Regions from separate parts of the uncultured Erythrobacter sp. genome, predicted to be linked through region 2. Evidence: predicted binding sites of a transcription regulator. Region 2 holds the regulator's gene; each other region holds the start of a gene.
What was found. The regulator LexA, encoded in region 2, represses DNA repair genes until DNA is damaged. The targets are predictions, from matches to a motif close to GTTCCNCNCTTGTTCT.

Region 1 (4,423 bases), on a different contig from region 2:
CGGCGAAGGCGGACGGCTCTTCCATCCTGAAACCGGCCACCGCTTCATGGAGGATTACGACAAGGAGCGGATGGAACTGGCTCCGCGCGATGTCGTGGCGCGCGCGATCGATGATCAGATCAAGCGTTTTGGTCTCGATTACGTCCACCTCGATATCAGCCACCAACCGCCTGAATTCGTGCGCGAGCACTTTCCGACCATCCACGAAAAGCTGACGGGGCTGGGCATCGACATGACAGCTGGCCCGATCCCGGTTGTGCCGGCGCAGCATTATACGTGCGGCGGCGTGGTGGTGGACCTGATGGCGCGCACCGACCTGCCCGGCCTGTGGGCGGCGGGTGAATGCACTGAAAGCGGGCTTCACGGTGCCAATCGCCTTGCTTCGAACTCGCTGCTTGAATGTTTCGTATTCGGGGAAGCGGCCGCTGACGACATTCTTGCAAATTGGGATGCGCTCGAAGAACCGCCCGCGATCCTACCGTGGGACGAAAGCCGTGTGTCGGATTCGGACGAGCAAGTTGTCATCAAGCAGAACTGGACCGAGATCCGCCGCTTCATGTGGAACTATGTCGGGATCGTACGCACCACCAAACGGCTTGAGCGCGCCGCCAATCGCATCGCTCTGCTCAAGAAAGAGGTTGAGGATTATTACGGCAGCTTCGTCGTCACGACCGACCTCATCGAATTGCGCAACCTGCTGCAATCAGCCGAGCTGATCGTGCGTTCAGCGCTGGAGCGCAAAGAGAGCCGCGGTTTGCATTATACGATGGACCATCCCGATTTGGCCGAAGATATCCGCGATACGGTGCTGGTGCCATAGCGCCTCTCGTAAAAGCATTTTTGCCCCAAGTTAATTATATGCAGGCATTTGTATCATAGGCTTGATCTCCCCACCCAAACGCGCTTTGTAACGCGCCGGGTCAATACAAGCTCCAAAAAGAGAGCGATCGAGGAGTAGGAACTTTATGCCGCATATCGGGGCGAACGGTCTCCGCCTGTTCTATGAAGAACACGGAAACCCCGAGCACGAAACAATTCTTCTGGTGATGGGTCTGGGGGCACAAATGACCCTGTGGCCAGATGAATTTGTCGAAGCACTGGTCAAGAAGGGCTATCGCGTTATCCGGTTCGATAATCGCGATATCGGGCTTTCGGACAAGATGGAGGAGGCGAGGGCTCCGGGCATCGTATGGCAGACGATCCGCAAGCGGCTCGGTTGGCCAGCCAAAGTGCCTTACACGCTGGAAGACATGGCGGACGATGCTGCCGGACTTCTCGAAGCACTGGACATTCGGCGCGCACATGTTGTGGGCGCGTCGATGGGCGGGATGATCGCGCAGCTGATGGCGGTCCATCACGGCAACAAACTGCTTTCGATGACGTCGATCATGTCGAGCACTGGCAATCCCAAACTGCCACAGGCCGAGAAGAGCGCGATTGACGCGCTGATCGCGCCGCTGGCATCGATGGAAGAGGATGTTTTGGTCGAGCACGGCCTCAATATCGGCCGCAATATTGGCAGTCCGGGCTATCCTCCTGACCCTGACCATGCGCGCGCGCGGGTGCTCAAGAATGTGCGGCGCAGTGTCTATCCACCGGGCTTGCCGCGCCAGCTTGCCGCCATCATCGACGATGGTGACCGGCGCAAACGGCTAAGCCGGATCACAACACCCACGCTGGTTTTGCATGGTGAGGATGATCCGCTGGTGAAGCTGGAAGCCGGGCAGGAGACTGCGCGTTGCATACCGGGCGCTAAGTTGGTGACGATTCCCGGTTGGGGGCACGATCTGCCGCAGGAGCTGGTAGGCCGGCTGGCTGATGAGATTGCGCTCCATGCAAAGGCGGCGCGGGCCGCGACACCGCTGGGAACGTAACGCCGAACAGCGCCGAGAAGGCCTAAGTGTTTGCGCCGCCTGCGATTATGCGGGCGGCGCAAAGCGCAACATTCTTGCCAGTGCAAGAGCGATTGATTCAGCGCTTGATTCAAAAGATTCAATCACCAAATTTTTCTTCACAGATTCATTTTCGGGGTTGCGCAACGCGCGACTCAAGCTTTGCCCACGCGTCGCTGCGCTGCAACATGGGTTTTGAGCAAGCCCGCCTGACGATTTAAGGTTAATCACCCGTTGACGCGGAATCCCGCCTGATTCATTATCTGGTGGTTCGGTTCGCGCTGGACCCCCAATTGCTTGTGATTTCTCTCGCTCCACCAGGCCAATACCAAAGGGTGCGATCGGGGGAGGAGTCACTCAAGACGGGGCACCATAGCGGCTGAAATGGAATGATGTTGGCGGGCAAACCTGAAGGCCGGATGGGGGCAGATGGGGGTAAATCTGTCGATAGATTGGTGCAGAACATAATCGGAACGGGAGTGTTTTTCCGCTATAGGGAGACCGCTATCCGATTCGAAGGATGCGAGACGGGGCTGAAATGGAATTCAAGGCAAGTGACGAAGTGCTGAGCGATGCGGAAACCGGGGAAACGCTCGGAACAACCGAAGCAGCAAGCGATAAGGGCAAAAAGGCCGTAAAAATGGAAAAGTCCGACAAGGGCAGCGAGGCGCTCATCGCCGAAAACGGTGGCGAAGAGCTGATCGCAGCGAAGAGCGCGGAAGCGTTGGCCGGTGCTATGGCAGAAGTTGCCAAGGAGGCGGTTTCCGACAGCAAGAAGGTCAATGATCGCCGTTTTGACGTCCAGATCGACGAAAGCCGCGATGCGAACCTGACCGAATTCGGCAAGGAGACGCTGACCGATCGCTACCTGCTTCCGGGTGAGAAGTATCAGGATCTCTTCGCGCGCGTCGCTGATGCCTATGCCGACGATGCTGAACACGCACAGCGGCTGTACGACTATATCTCGAACCTGTGGTTCATGCCCGCAACGCCGGTTCTTTCAAACGGCGGCACTGCGCGCGGCCTGCCGATTTCCTGCTACCTCAATTCGGTGTCGGACAGCCTCGACGGGATCGTCGGCACCTGGAACGAGAATGTCTGGCTGGCCTCCAAGGGGGGCGGGATCGGCACCTATTGGGGCAATGTTCGGGGGATTGGTGAGCCAGTTGGCCTGAATGGAAAGACAAGCGGGATTATCCCGTTCGTTCGTGTGATGGATTCGCTCACGCTCGCGATCTCGCAAGGATCGCTGCGGCGCGGTTCGGCGGCGTGCTATCTGGATGTGTCGCATCCCGAAATTGAGGAATTCCTCGAAATCCGCAAACCGTCGGGCGACTTCAACCGCAAGGCTCTGAACCTCCATCACGGCGTGCTGCTGACAGATGAATTCATGGAAGCGGTCCGCGACGGGGCCGAGTTCGACCTCAAATCGCCCAAGACCGGCGAAGTGCGCGGCACTGTCGATGCGCGCTCGCTGTTCCAGAAGCTGGTTGAATGCCGCCTTGCAACGGGTGAGCCCTACATCGTCTTCAACGACACCGTGAACCGCATGATGCCCAAGCATCACCGCGATCTGGGCCTCAAGGTTTCGACCTCGAACCTGTGTTCGGAAATCACACTGCCAACCGGCATCGACCACCTCGGCAATGATCGTACGGCGGTGTGCTGCCTCAGCTCGCTCAACATTGAAAAGTGGGATGAGTGGTCAGGCGACAAGCAGTTTATCGAAGACATCATGCGCTTCCTCGACAACGTCCTGCAGGACTATATCGACCGCGCACCGGACGAGATGGCGCGCGCCAAGTATTCGGCCGAGCGTGAGCGTTCGGTCGGGCTCGGCGTGATGGGCTTCCACTCTTTCCTCCAGTCGAAGGGGCTGGGTTTCGAAAGCGCGATGGCCAAGGCGCTGAACCTGAAAATGTTCAAGCATATCCAGGCCAAGGCATCCGAAGCCTCAATGCTGCTCGCGCAGGAACGCGGGCCTTGCCCCGATGCGGCAGAAATGGGCGCGATGGAGCGGTTCAGCTGCAAGATGGCGATCGCGCCGACCGCGTCGATCTCGATCATTTGCGGCGGCACCAGCGCCTGCATCGAGCCCATCCCGGCGAATATCTACACGCACAAGACTTTGTCGGGCTCCTTCATCGTAAAGAATCCGTATCTTGAAAAACTGCTCGACAAGAAGAGCAAGAACTCGACCAATGTGTGGAACTCGATCCTCGAGAAAGGCGGCAGCGTCCAGCATCTCGATTTCCTGAGCGCCGAAGAAAAGGCGAGCTTCAAGACCAGCTTTGAAATCGACCAGCGCTGGCTGCTCGAATTCGCTGCCGACCGCGCGCCCTATATCGATCAGGCGCAGTCGCTGAACCTCTTCATCCCGGCGGATGTGGAGAAATGGGATCTGATGCAGCTGCACTTCCAGGCATGGGAGAAGGGCATCAAATCGCTCTATTATCTCCGCTCGAAATCGGTCCAGCGCGCGGGCTTTGCAGGCGGCGTCGAAGCGGACAACACCGCAGACGCAGCAAAGT
Region 2 (4,423 bases):
GCAGTTCCCAATGAACCGCTTTTTTGCTTCAGGACCGTGTAACATGCGGTCCATGTCTCCGCTAAGGCTCTGTAAATGAACGGACTCACTCACCTCTCCGAAAGCGGCTGTGCGCACATGGTCGATGTCGGCGGAAAAGCAGCAACCGCGCGCGTTGCCGTCGCCTCGGGCCGGATTGCTATGTCGAGTGAAGCGCTAGCCGCGATCCGCGCAGGCGATGCTCCCAAAGGCGACGTGTTGGGCACTGCCCGCATCGCAGCCATCATGGCAGCCAAACGCACTGGCGAGCTGATCCCGCTGTGCCACCCGCTCGGCCTCGAAGCGGTGAGCGTCGAGTTCGACTTCGAAGACAGCGCCATTCGCGCCACCGCCACAGCATCGCTCACCGGCAAGACCGGCGTTGAGATGGAGGCGATGGTGGCGGTCTCGACCGCGCTGCTGACGATCTACGACATGGCCAAGGCGATCGACAAAGCGATGGTGATCGGCGAGGTCCGCCTGATCGAGAAGCGCGGCGGCAAGTCGGGTGACTGGAAGGCTCCAGCCCCATGACCGACAGCGTGAGGACACAATGAGCCTGCTACCTCTCGAAGAGGCGCAGGCACGCTTGCTCGCGCTTGTATCCAAGATGCCGGGCGAATCCGTCGCGGTTGAGGATGCTCTCGGGAGGGTGCTTTCGGGCGATCTGAAGGCTGCGCGCACTCAGCCTCCTGCCGACCTCTCGGCCATGGATGGCTATGCCATTGCCGGCGCACAGGGGTTTGCGGGGCCATGGGAGCTTGTCGGCGAAAGCCGCGCTGGCGTTCCGTTTGCTGGTTCGCTTAGCGCCGGACAGGCCACCCGCATCTCGACCGGCGCGCATATGCCTGAAGGCGCAAGCTCGGTCCTGATCCAGGAGAACGCTACTATCGCCGATGGCAAGGTGAGCAGCGATGATCCTCCCCCACCGGGCCGCCATGTGCGAAAGCGCGGCTTCGACTTCGCGCAAGGTGACACGGTGCTCCACAGCGGCACCCGCATCGGCCCTGCACAATTGGCGCTCGCGATGTCGGCAGGGCACGCCGCGCTCGAAGTTGCGCGCCGCCCGACCGTTGCGATCCTCGACAGCGGAGACGAGCTGGCCCGCGATCCCGCGCAATGTGGCTCCGACCAGATCCCTGCCAGCAACGGCGCGATGATTGCCGCGATGCTTGCGCCGCTGGTGGGTGAGACCATGCGGCTTGGACCCGTGGGAGACGATCTGGATGCGCTTGCGCAGGCGCTGGCCAAGGCAGAAGAAGCTGACATCCTCATCACCTCAGGCGGCGCGTCGGTGGGCGATCACGACCTGATCCAGCAGGCCTTGGGGGACTGGGGTGCGCAGCTCGCTTTCTGGAAGGTCGCGATCAAGCCGGGCAAGCCGTTGATGGTGGCAAAGCGGGGTTCGCAAGTTGTGCTCGGACTGCCGGGCAATCCTGTCTCAAGCTTCGTCACATGCTTTCTGTTTGGACTGCCGCTTGCGCGCGCCACGCTGGGGATGCGCGAGTGCCTTCCGCAAGCGCTCACGATGCGAGCAGGCGAGGCCCTGCCCGCAACCGGAAGCCGCCGCGAGTTCCTGCGAGGCGTTGCAGATCGCAGCGAAGTCCGCATCGCCGCATCGCAAGACTCCAGCGCCCTGCGCGCGCTTGCTGAAGCGGACTGCCTGATCGACCGGCCGGTCGGCTCGCCGGAAACAGCAGCCGGAGAGCCGGTTCAGGTCTATCCACTCCACAATGGCTGATTTCTGCGGTTTCCGGCCTTAGAGCGGCTTGACTTGCCGAATCAAGTTGCTTACTTGTTCCACATTCGTTCACCATATAGGTGCGCGGGCAGTGCTCTGAAATGCACCGGTATCCATGCGAATGGACGGTGCCTCTGGGGGCGCGAGTAACTGGCACTGCACGATGCTTCGGTTAGGGGCGGCGTGCGTCACAGTGCGGCTTTACGGAGTTTGCCCATGCTGACGGCAAAACAGAATGAACTGCTTCGCTTTATCCAGAAACGTCTGGCTGAAACGGGTATTTCACCGAGTTTCGAAGAAATGAAAGAGGCGCTTGATCTCAAGAGCAAGTCGGGCGTTCACCGCCTGATTTCGGCGCTTGAGGAACGCGGCTTCATCCGCCGCCTTGCCAACCGCGCGCGTGCGCTCGAGGTGATCAAGACGCCGGAGGATGCAACCCCCACCCCGCGCGCTACGCATGCTGCAAATGATGCAGCCGCGTCTGTTTCGACTACGATGCGGCAGGCTCCCGAACCTGCCAATGACGTTATCGAAATTCCGCTTCACGGTAGGATCGCTGCTGGCGCTCCGATCGAGGCGCTTGAGGGACAAAACTCGCTTCCGGTGCCTGCGGCTCTGCTTGGGCCGGGTGAGCACTATGCGCTTGAAGTGTCGGGCGATTCGATGATCGAGGCGGGCATATTTGACGGTGACTTCGCGCTTGTGCGCCGGACTGATAGCGCCCGCGATGGCGAGATTGTCGTGGCGCTCGTCAATGGCGAGGAAGCGACGCTCAAATACCTGCACAAGGATGGTGGTAATATCCGCCTTGATCCGGCCAATGCCGCTTATGATCCGCAGATCTATGGCGCGGCGCAGGTTCAGGTTCAGGGTAAGCTTGCAGGACTGCTTCGGCGCTATCACTGATAGCTCTGCTGTGCGCGGGGTTGAGGGTTAATCCCCTCTCTCCCCGCGCCACCAGCCATGCTCGCCCTGCCCGCTCGCAACTTGGGAAATGCGGCCGTTCTCCAGATCGAGCGCAAGGCCGCCGGTTCGCTCAAGCATGCCCCTATCGGCCTTGAGCCATCGCGGTAAGCAGGAGCGCGGCAGGAAACGATCGGCGACAACGATATCGGCTTGCTCGCAAGCAGCGGCCAGTGCGCGCTCTTCGATCAATTCGCGGTTGCGGGCGAGCAGCAGCACCCAGTCCCGCCCGCCCCGCTCTATGTTGATGACACAGAATTCAGGAGAACACCGCGCACCCTCCCACTCGGCAATCGGGATCGGATCGCTTGTGACGCTGGAAAGTTCGAGCAGATTGTCCCGCGAATAAGAGGATCGGCTGTCGCGTAAGGACAAAAGCGAACGGCTTCCATCTGGCGCATCAACAGTGATCCCGACATGCCGCCCTTCACGTCCGATCAACACGTCCGGAATGGGAGTGGAAAGCAGCATCACGGTAGCGGCGGCAGCAGGCACGAAGCCAAGCAATCGCGCCTTGCCGCTCCACAAGGCAAGCCACAGTCCGCCTATGACGAATAGCGTCACGGTCAGCCCGCTCATCTGCGGCATCAACTTGACAGCGCCCGGTTGTCCCGAAGTGAAGTGAGCAATCGAGAGGAGTAGGTCGAGCGATGCTTCGGCGAGCCACCAGAACGGCGCTCCGAGGTCAATCAGATCGAAGAACAGACCGAGCGCGATCAGCGGCATCGAGATGAAGGTCACAAGCGGGATCGCGATGACATTGGCAAAGGCTCCGTAGAGCCCGGCGCGGTGAAAGTGGAACAGCACAATAGGCATCAGCGCGATCTCGATCACGAGACCTGTGAGGAAAAGCATGGCAACCCGCCGTCCCGTCCTCGCCCCCCAACTCTCCTCGCGCGGCGCGAGAAACGCGCGCACCGCTCCGCTGGTATGCAATGCTACGATTGCCAGCACCGCGGCGAAGCTCATCTGGAAGCTCGGCCCGACAACGCTTTCGGGCCATAAGGTCAGGACAAAGACCGCCGCCACCGCGACCATGCGCAGTGACAAAGCCTCGCGTCCCATCGCAAGCGCGATCAGCACCAACATCGCGGCAACGCAGCTCCGCACAGTCGGTACCTGCGCTCCGGTGAGCAAAGTGTAGCTGATCCCCGCAAGCGCGCCCACCAGCGCCGCTGCAACCGGCAATCGCACCCGCAAGGCGATAGCGGGGAACAATGCGAGCAGCTTGATTGCCAACAGATAGGCTGCAGCGATAACTGCGCTCACATGCAGCCCGCTGATTGCCAGCAAGTGGGTGAGACCTGCATCGCGCATTGCCACGCGGTCAGTCTCCGGGATCGCCCCCCGATCGCCGCTGGCAAAGGCTGCGGCGATGGTGCCGGCCGATCCATCGACCCGGCTGCGCACATGGCTGGAGAGGCTGCGCTGCAAGGACGCGATCAGGTCTTGTCTTGAAGCCGGTTCGACCAGTTCAACCTCGCCCATCACGCTGCCGGTCGCGGCCAAGCCCTTGAACCATGCTGCGCGGGCGAAATCGTAGGAGCCAGGTAACATCGGACTAGCCGGAGGCATAAGCCGTGCGCGCAGCCGGACGACAGCTCCCTCGAGCAGCACGCTCTCACCGCTCACAGGGCTGTATTGAGTATCGATACGTGCGACCTCTTCGAGCGGGATATTGACCCGGATCTTTCGGCTTTC
Region 3 (4,423 bases), 230 kb from region 2:
GGGCAATAGAGGTCTCAACGAGGCGGATGACATGTTCCGCTTTGTGCTGCTGGGTTTCGACTACCTCGTTACCACCAATCAGGGGCGTCCGGGCACGCCTCTAGCGGAGCGGTAGGGCTAACCCACCAAGGTCACAAAGCTGTCGATCACGCGTTTTTCGCCTGCATCCTCAAACTGGATGGTGAGCTTGTTGCCTTCCTGATCGATCACGCAGCCGGTGCCGAATTTGTCGTGGCTGACCATTGCGCCGATCACGATATCGCTGCGCGGTTTGGCGGCGAAACTGGCGGCGCTGCGGCCGGGTTCGGCGAGGCGTTGCTGGCGCGTTTCGTAGCCGCTGTCGACCGCGCGCCGCCATCCGGGGCCGCGCGATTGCGCGCGTTCGGGCCGGTCGCGCGCGACATGGGCGAAGGGATCGTCATTTTCCGACCAGTTTGCCCGCCACAATGACGCGCCGCCGGTCATCGTGCTTTCCTGCTCGATATGTTCCTCGGGAAGCTCTTCGATAAAGCGCGAGGGGATCGAGCTGGTCCATTGGCCGTAAATGCGCCGGTTCGCCGCGTGGAAGATCGCGCAGCGCCGCCTTGCGCGGGTGATCGCGACGTAAGCGAGGCGGCGTTCTTCCTCCAGGCTGGCGAGCCCGCCTTCGTCGATGGCGCGCTGGGAAGGGAAGACACCTTCCTCCCACCCGACGCAAAAGACATGATCGAATTCCAGACCCTTGGCGGCGTGGATCGTCATGATCGTGACGGTCTCTTCTTCGTCGCCGCGATCATTATCCATGACCAGGCTGACATGCTCCAGGAAGTCGCCCAGCGTCTCGTATTCCTCCATCGCGCGCGCGAGTTCGGAGAGGTTCTCCGCGCGGCCTGCGCTTTCCGGCGAGCGGTCGGCGGCGAGCATGTCGTTATAGCCGCTTTCGTCGAGCACGAGGCGCATGAGGTCGGCGGGTGTCATGACCTCGGCCGCTTCGCGCCAGGCGAGGAATTGCTGGAGCAACCCGCCAATTGTGTTCGCCGCTCGCTTGGGCAGTTCGTCGCTATCGGCAAGCTCCAGCGAGGCAGCGGCGAGCGGCAAGTTCACCCGCCGCGCATGCTGGTGCATCTTCTCCAGCGTCTTTGCGCCAAGCCCGCGTTTGGGCTGGTTGTAAATCCGTTCGAATGCGAGATCGTCCTGCGGCTGCGCGATCACCCGCAGATACGCGAGCGCATCGCGGATCTCGGCGCGCTCGTAAAAGCGGAAGCCGCCTATGATCCGGTAGTTGATCCCGATCTGGATGAAGCGGTCTTCAAACTCGCGCGTCTGGTACTGCGCGCGCACAAGAATCGCGACCTGATCCAGAGGCGCGCCTTCGCCTTCGAGCCGCTCGATCTCTTCGCCCACGCGCCGCGCTTCTTCGGGAGCGTCCCACACGCCGATCACGCGGACTTTGTCCCCGCCATTGACCTCGGTCCACAGCGTCTTGTCATGCCGTTCGCTGTTCGCGCGGATCAGGCCGGAAGCCGCGCCCAGAATGTGCGGGGTGGAGCGGTAATTCTGTTCCAGCCGGATCACCGCCGCGCCGGGAAAATCCTTTTCAAACCGCAGGATATTGGCGACTTCTGCCCCGCGCCATGAATAGATCGACTGGTCATCATCGCCGACCACGCAGATGTTTTTGCGCGTCTGGGCGAGCAGCCTCAGCCACAGATACTGGACCGCGTTGGTGTCCTGATACTCGTCGACGAGGATGTATTTGAAGCGCTGCTGATACTCGGCCAGCACGTCACTGTGCTTGCGGAAGATGTTGAGCACATGCAGCATCAGATCGCCGAAATCGCAGGCATTCAGCGCCTTCATCCGCTCCTGATAGGTCCGGTAAAGCGCCTGACCTTGCCCGTTGGCATAGGCCTCGCTTTCGCCTGCATCGAGATCGTCGGGATTGAGCCCGCGATTCTTCCAGCGGTCGATCAGTCCGGCGAGCTGGCGCGCAGGCCAGCGCTTCTCGTCCAGATCGACTTCGTTGATCAGCTGCTTGAGCAGGCGCAGCTGGTCGTCAGTGTCGATGATCGTGTAATTGCTTTGCAGGCCCGCCAGTTCGGCATGGCGGCGCAGCATCTTGGCGCAGATCGAGTGGAACGTGCCCAGCCACGGAATTCCTTCCGCGCCCGCTCCCAAATGCCCGGCGACCCGCTCGCGCATCTCGCGCGCGGCTTTGTTGGTGAAGGTGACGCACAGGATTTCGCTGGGCCACGCGCGCCGTGTCGCCACCAGATGCGCCAGCCGCGCGGTCAGCGCCGCCGTCTTTCCCGTGCCGGCGCCTGCGAGCATCAGCACCGGTCCCTCGGTGGTCAGCACCGCCTGACGCTGCGGCGGGTTAAGCCGTTCGGCATAGGCGGGCACGGGGCCGTCGGTCGCGCTTGTATCGGCGGGGAGGGGGAGATTTTGGCTCATGACATTCTGCGAACAAGTAGAGAACAAATGAATTGCGCGCAAGTTCGCACATCCGCCGCGCCCGCGCACTGTCTGGCGTGCCCAAGTCCCCCGAAATTCGCCTCAACCTGTTTGAACAACGCCTCTCGCCAGCCTGTGCCGATGATGGGATGCAGGACGCCGCGCGCTCTTTCCCAAGCGAACAATGCCTGTCATTCAATCACTTGTCTGGGCCCGAGGGTGATCTGGTCCAGCCGCGTGAACGTTCGTCGACGCTTGGGAATAGGCCAATACCGGCCGCACAATGGAGTACCCGATGCGTAAGGCACATATCTATCTAATCGGCGTTGCAATTGCGACGCTTGGCGTGGTCACTGCTTCTCCGGGCGCAGCCGCTGTTCAGGACGAGGGCGACGGACACAGCGCGCCTTCTGGTTCCGAAGCGCCCGCGCTCACTCCCGACCAACAAACCGAATATGGCAGCTGGCCGGTCGAACGTCAGGCCGAATACGAGCTGTGGCCGGCAGAGACGAAGTCCTATTACTGGTCGCTGGAGCCGGAGCGCCAGCTACTGTTCTGGCGGCTGACCGATCAGGACAAGATCGCGCTGACTGCCATGACCGGCCCGGAGCGCGATGCGGCCTGGAACCAGATCGAATCCCGCGCCGCGACGCCTCCCGAGGAAGGGTAAGCGGGCAGACCCTCCCGCATTCGCTCTTCCCGCGGACGGGTGGTCACGCGGGAACTGCGCCGGCTCAACCCTCTGCTGTGGCCGGCGTGTTGGCGGGGGCAGGCTCGCGCCGCATAAGCGTGAGCCTGCCTTTGCCCACCTTGCGTGTGGTTTCAATCGAGAGGCCTTTGACTTCAGGCTCTTCATTGAATGCCGTTTCCAGCGCGATCCAAGTCGCCTCGCCAATCCAGCCAAGCCGCAGCATCCGGTCGAGCGCAACTTCGCCCGCATTGGTGTGATAGGGCGGGTCGAGCAGGATGAGATCATGCGGTTCGCGCGCGGCGCGCAGGGACATGACCGAGCCTGTCTCAACAGTGGTGCGGTCGCGTGCGCCGAGATGAGTGATGTTGGCGCGGATCGTGTCCACTGCGGTGCGGTCCTGTTCGACAAACAGGCAGTGCGCCGCGCCGCGAGACAGCGCCTCCAAGCCCAGCGCGCCCGAGCCTGCGAACAGATCGGCGACGCGCAGGTCTTCAAAGCTGCCGAGGCGGCTGGTGAGCATCGAGAACAGAGTTTCGCGCGTGCGATCCGCCGTTGGGCGCGTTGCTTCACCCTTGGGCGCGGAAAGCTTCCGCCCGCGCCATTCGCCTGCGATAATTCTCACTTCTGGCCCCGCTTCAGAGTGCTGATAAAGCGATCAAGGTCTCCCTTGCGAATGCGCGCAACTTGTCCACGCGGCAGATCGCCCAGCGCAAAGGGACCGTAGGATGTGCGGATCAGCCGGTTCACTTTAAGCCCCAGATGTTCGAGCACGCGGCGCACTTCGCGGTTCTTGCCCTCGGTGATGGTCAATTCGATCCACTGGTTCTTGCCGCCGCTTGGCCCGGAGCCGCCGGTGCCGCGTTCGAGATTGGCGTCGATCGAGCCATAGCGCATGCCGTCGATTTCGACCCCTTCGATCAGCGATTCAAGCTGTTCCTGCGACACTTCGCCAAAGGCGCGCGCGCGGTAGGTACGCGGGATGCCAGAGGAAGGCAGTTCCATCTGGCGTTTCAGCCCGCCATCATTGGTGAGGAGCAGCAGCCCCTCGGTGTTGAGGTCGAGCCGTCCGATTGGCATCAGGCGCGGCGTATCCTTGGGCAGCGCATTGCGCAGCGCGTCATAAATCGTCGCACGGCCAGCATTGTCACGCTCGGCTGTGATCAAACCGGTGGGCTTGTGAAAGACAAAGAGTTGTGATGGCTCCGGCCCGGCAACCGGCTTTCCATCGACGCTGACGCCTTTGAGGCTGGTGAGGAAGGTCGCTGGTGTTTCGACCGGCTTGCCATCAATGGTGATGCG
Region 4 (4,423 bases), 250 kb from region 2:
CAATTTGCGCGCCCGTCCGACGCTTTCGGTCAATCTCGACAGCACAAGCAGCGGCACACGGCCAGTGTCGATCCGCTATCTGTCGACCGGGCTGGGATGGAGCGCCGATTATGTCGCGCTGTTCAACGAACAGACCAGCTCGATCGATATGCAGGGCTGGGTCACGCTGACCAACAATACCGGCACGACCTTCCACCGTGCCAACACTCTCCTCGTCGCAGGCAACCCGTCACGCGGCGGGCGAGGGGGCTCGGCCAATTTCTCGATGTTGAGCCCCGGCGCGGAGGCAGCGGATCGCGAGCGTCTGGGTGACTTCTACCTCTACCCAATCACCGAACGCACCACGATTGCGAACGCGCAGACCAAGCAGGTGAGCTTTCTGGATGTGCAGTCCGTCCCCGGGCGCAAAGTCTATGCCCGCTCTGTCGGCTGGCTCAACAATGATAACCGCCCGGTCAATGTGACCAGCGGCATATCCTTTTCGACTTCACGCGATCAGGGGCTGGGCGACGCTCTGCCTGCGGGCACAGTCCGTTTCTACCAGCGCGACAGCCAGGGCACACCGCAATTCATCGGCGAGAACGGGATCGGCCACACGCCGATGGGTTCCGAGCTGTTGCTGCGCACAGGCGATGCGTTCGATATTTTCGTGCAGGCGGAGGTCGAGGTTCGCGAGCGGATAACTTCCGATGAATGGCGCCGGACGGCGAGATTCCGCGTCATCGAGGATGGCGAAATCGTCCGTCAGGTGGAGGTCGAGCGTCCGCAGGAATTCTATCGTACGACCATGCGCTACACGATCACCAACGCTAAGGATCAGCCGGTTGAGGTCGATCTCACCCAGTCCGGGCTGATGCGGTATTGGTGGAGCGATGATTACCGCGTGATCAGCGAGTCCATCGAAGGCACCCAGCTCAATTACGACCGGCGCAAATGGGTCGTGCCGGTGCCCGCCGAGGGCGAGACCGTGCTGCGCGTCGTTTACGAAACGCGTTACTGAGCCGGCGCCGGACAATGCGTTTCGTCGCATTCCTGTTCGTTGGGCTGAGCGTGCTGGTCGCGAAGCCTCTTGAGGCGCGCGAGATCGTTTACGCCGCTGAATCGCATGACACTTCGGTCACGATTTACCGCGACCCTGATCGCGGCGAGCGTGAAGAAATGGATGCTGACGACCCGCGCGGCTTTGCGATGATCAGCGAGACGCGGCGGGTGACCTTGCCAGCTGGCGAATCGACCATTCGCTTTATCGGCGTCGCAGAAGGCATGATCGGGGTCAGCGCGATTGTGACCGGCCTTCCGGGCGGCACCATCGAAATGAACCGCAATGCCGAATTGCTGTCACCCGCCGCTCTGGTGAACGGCACGCTCGGCAACCGCGTCACGATCACGCGCACAAACCCGGCAACCGGCGAAGCAGTGTCGCAGCCCGCCATCGTCCGCACCCGCGCCGATGGCGGGCTGGTGCTGCAAATCGGCTCTGGCTTCGAGGCTGTGAGATGCGCGGGCCTGCCCGAATCTCTCCGCTTTTCCCGAGTGCCAGAGGGGCTGTCTGCCAAACCCGTCTTCTCCATCGACACGCGAGACGAAAGCGGCGGCTCATATGAAGTCACGCTGACCTATCTTGCATGGGGCTTTGACTGGCAGGCCAACTACGTCGCGATGATGGAAGAGGGCGGGCGCAGCGAGGAATTCGGTCTGGATATGCTCAGCTGGCTCACTGTACTCAACGATAACGGCCAGTCGTTCGACAATGCCAATCTGCTGGTGGTCGCGGGGCGTTTGAACATCGACAGCGATTACGAGCGCATGGCTCGATCACCCACAGGAGAACCGCTGCGTCTGACATGCTATCCATTTGGTAGCACGGCAGCCGGTTCGCCCATCGTTAATCCTGCGTCGCCGATGTCTCTGTACGCCATCGCTCCGGCGCCGGCCCCAACCGATGCCATCGTTGTTACCGCGACGCGGAGAGAGAGCCGGTTGCAAGATTCGCCCATGGCGGTGACCGCAATGAGCTCCGAAGTCATGGAAGCAAGCGAGGAGGAACTGGGAGATCTCAAGCTTTACCGCGTGCCCGAACGGGTCAATGTCGCGGCGCAAAGCACCAAGCAGATAGCCTTCCTCAATCGTGAAGAGGTGGAAGCGGGCTTTGTCTATAGCCTCGGCTGCTCCCCGCGCTTTCGCAACCGTAACGAGGGAGCGCCTGGTGTGCGCAACGCCAATATCCTTCTCGTAACCCGAAACGATGAGGAGCGAGGGCTGGGCGTTGCTTTGCCCCAGGGCGCCTTGAACCTGTTCGAGCCCAGTCGGGTAGGACCGATGCTGGTCAGCTCAAACTTCCTGCGCGATTACGCCGTCGGACAAGAAATAGAGCTGCGTGTCGGCACCAGCGGCAAAGTCTCGGCAACCTGCGAGCCGCTCGTGCGCATACCCGAAAACGGCGATCCACCCCGCCGGCGCGCCATGCAGTCCAGCGTGTCAAACGACAACGATCACCCGGTTCTGGTGCGGGTTGTTTTCGGCCGCTCCGGGGTTTGGAACATCAACTGGCGAGGCGGCGAGACACGGATAAAGGACGGCATGATTATCGGTGAGATCACCGTTCCAGCCGATTCCGAAGTCACGCTGAACTGGTCCGCTACAAGCACTGGTTGAGTGGTCGGAGAAAAAAATTTCGTTCCACTCTTGTTCTTTTGGAACAAACCGAATACAAGCATTCCAACAGGGGGCGACAAAGGGGTCTCTCCATAGCGCCGGTTAAAACTCGATAACCGGCCCTAGGCAAGCGAAGGAGTGCGTGCGATGGCTACCAATCTCAAGCTGGTAGAAAAGGAAAAAGACGTGGACCGTCAAAAGGCTCTCGACGCTGCGCTTGCTCAGATTGATCGAGCATTCGGCAAGGGTTCGGCGATGAAGCTGGGCTCGAAAGAAGCGATGGAGGTTGAAGCGATTTCAACCGGCTCGCTCGGGCTTGATATTGCCCTTGGTATTGGCGGCCTGCCCAAAGGACGCGTCGTCGAGGTTTATGGCCCTGAAAGCTCGGGTAAGACCACGCTTGCGCTCCATGTTATCGCAGAGGCGCAGAAAGCGGGCGGCACGGCAGCGTTTGTCGATGCCGAGCACGCGCTTGATCCGGTCTATGCGAAGAAGCTGGGCGTCGACATTGACGAACTGATCATCTCGCAGCCCGACACTGGCGAGCAGGCGCTCGAAATCACGGACACGCTGGTGCGCTCCAATGCGATTGACGTTCTCGTGGTCGATTCGGTCGCGGCTCTGGTGCCGCGCGCCGAGATCGAAGGTGAGATGGGCGATTCGCATGTTGGCCTTCAGGCGCGTCTGATGTCGCAGTCGCTGCGCAAGCTTACCGGCTCGATCAACCGTTCGAAATGCATGGTGATCTTCATCAACCAGCTGCGCATGAAAATCGGTGTGATGTACGGCAATCCCGAGACGACTACTGGCGGCAACGCGCTCAAGTTTTATGCCTCGGTCCGCCTCGACATTCGCCGTACCGGCCAGATCAAGGACCGCGACGAGGTGGTCGGTAACTCGACACGCGTCAAAGTGGTCAAGAACAAGGTGGCTCCTCCGTTCAAGCAGGTCGAGTTCGACATCATGTACGGGCAGGGCATTTCGAAGAGAGGCGAGATCCTCGACCTTGGTGTGAAGGCCGGTCTGGTCGAGAAATCGGGCAGCTGGTATTCCTATGACAGCGTTCGCATTGGCCAGGGCCGTGAGAATTCGAAGATTTATCTCGCCGAAAATCCAGAAGTTTGCGACCGGTTGGAAGCCGCCATTCGCGGTAAAACCGACGAGGTCGCCGAGGAGATGATGACGGGGCCGGACGCGGACTCCGAAGACTGATCCTCAAGCGGGCTTAGGCTGATCCTTATGGGGTCGCTGGTCCGGACAAACGGAATACCGGCGCGGGTCTGTCTCTTCCCCGAGGGACACACTTCGCGCCGGTTTTTCGTGCGTGATTGCGGATTCCGGTAGACCGGACAGACCGTGCTGCAACAAAGCTGACGAGATCGAGCTTCCGGCTGCTGCTTTCGCTTGTCGGTTAAGGCCTCATTGCCTAACTGCAAATCCATGACTTCGACCAACGATATTCGCCGATCTTTCCTCGACTTCTTTGGCGGGAGAGAACACGCGCAAATCCAGAGTGCGCCTTTGGTGCCGTATAATGATCCGACACTGATGTTCGTCAATGCGGGCATGGTGCCGTTCAAGAACGTCTTTACCGGCCTAGAGACCCCGCCGGCTCCTCGAGCCGCGTCCTCCCAGAAATGCGTGCGCGCTGGCGGCAAGCACAATGACCTCGACAATGTGGGCTATACCGCACGCCACCACACATTCTTCGAAATGCTCGGCAACTTCTCGTTCGGCGACTATTTCAAGGAGCAGGCAATCGAGAATG

Region 1: a site for LexA is predicted at 2,352-2,367, ahead of Q0887_RS13525 (ribonucleoside-diphosphate reductase subunit alpha). Genes of this name have one in related genera too.
Region 3: a site for LexA is predicted at 2,443-2,458, ahead of Q0887_RS05745 (UvrD-helicase domain-containing protein). Genes of this name have one in related genera too.
Region 4: a site for LexA is predicted at 2,677-2,692, ahead of recA (recombinase RecA). Genes of this name have one in related genera too.

What each region holds. Positions count from the first base shown of each region.
Region 1 is NZ_CANLMB010000002.1:466,076-470,498, forward strand. It holds gene nadB (L-aspartate oxidase) at 1-820, shown strand, start outside; gene Q0887_RS13520 (alpha/beta hydrolase) at 966-1,874, shown strand; gene Q0887_RS13525 (ribonucleoside-diphosphate reductase subunit alpha) at 2,431-4,423, shown strand, end outside.
Region 2 is NZ_CANLMB010000001.1:942,620-947,042, forward strand. It holds gene moaC (cyclic pyranopterin monophosphate synthase MoaC) at 76-552, shown strand; gene Q0887_RS04610 (molybdopterin molybdotransferase MoeA) at 572-1,759, shown strand; gene lexA (transcriptional repressor LexA) at 1,976-2,665, shown strand; gene Q0887_RS04620 (ComEC/Rec2 family competence protein) at 2,693-4,423, opposite strand, start outside.
Region 3 is NZ_CANLMB010000001.1:1,175,828-1,180,250, reverse strand. It holds gene Q0887_RS05750 (hypothetical protein) at 1-115, shown strand, start outside; gene Q0887_RS05745 (UvrD-helicase domain-containing protein) at 118-2,433, opposite strand; gene Q0887_RS05740 (hypothetical protein) at 2,729-3,103, shown strand; gene rsmD (16S rRNA (guanine(966)-N(2))-methyltransferase RsmD) at 3,168-3,746, opposite strand; gene Q0887_RS05730 (pseudouridine synthase) at 3,743-4,423, opposite strand, start outside.
Region 4 is NZ_CANLMB010000001.1:1,196,805-1,201,227, reverse strand. It holds gene Q0887_RS05830 (DUF4139 domain-containing protein) at 1-1,000, shown strand, start outside; gene Q0887_RS05825 (hypothetical protein) at 1,015-2,655, shown strand; gene recA (recombinase RecA) at 2,803-3,867, shown strand; gene alaS (alanine--tRNA ligase) at 4,096-4,423, shown strand, end outside.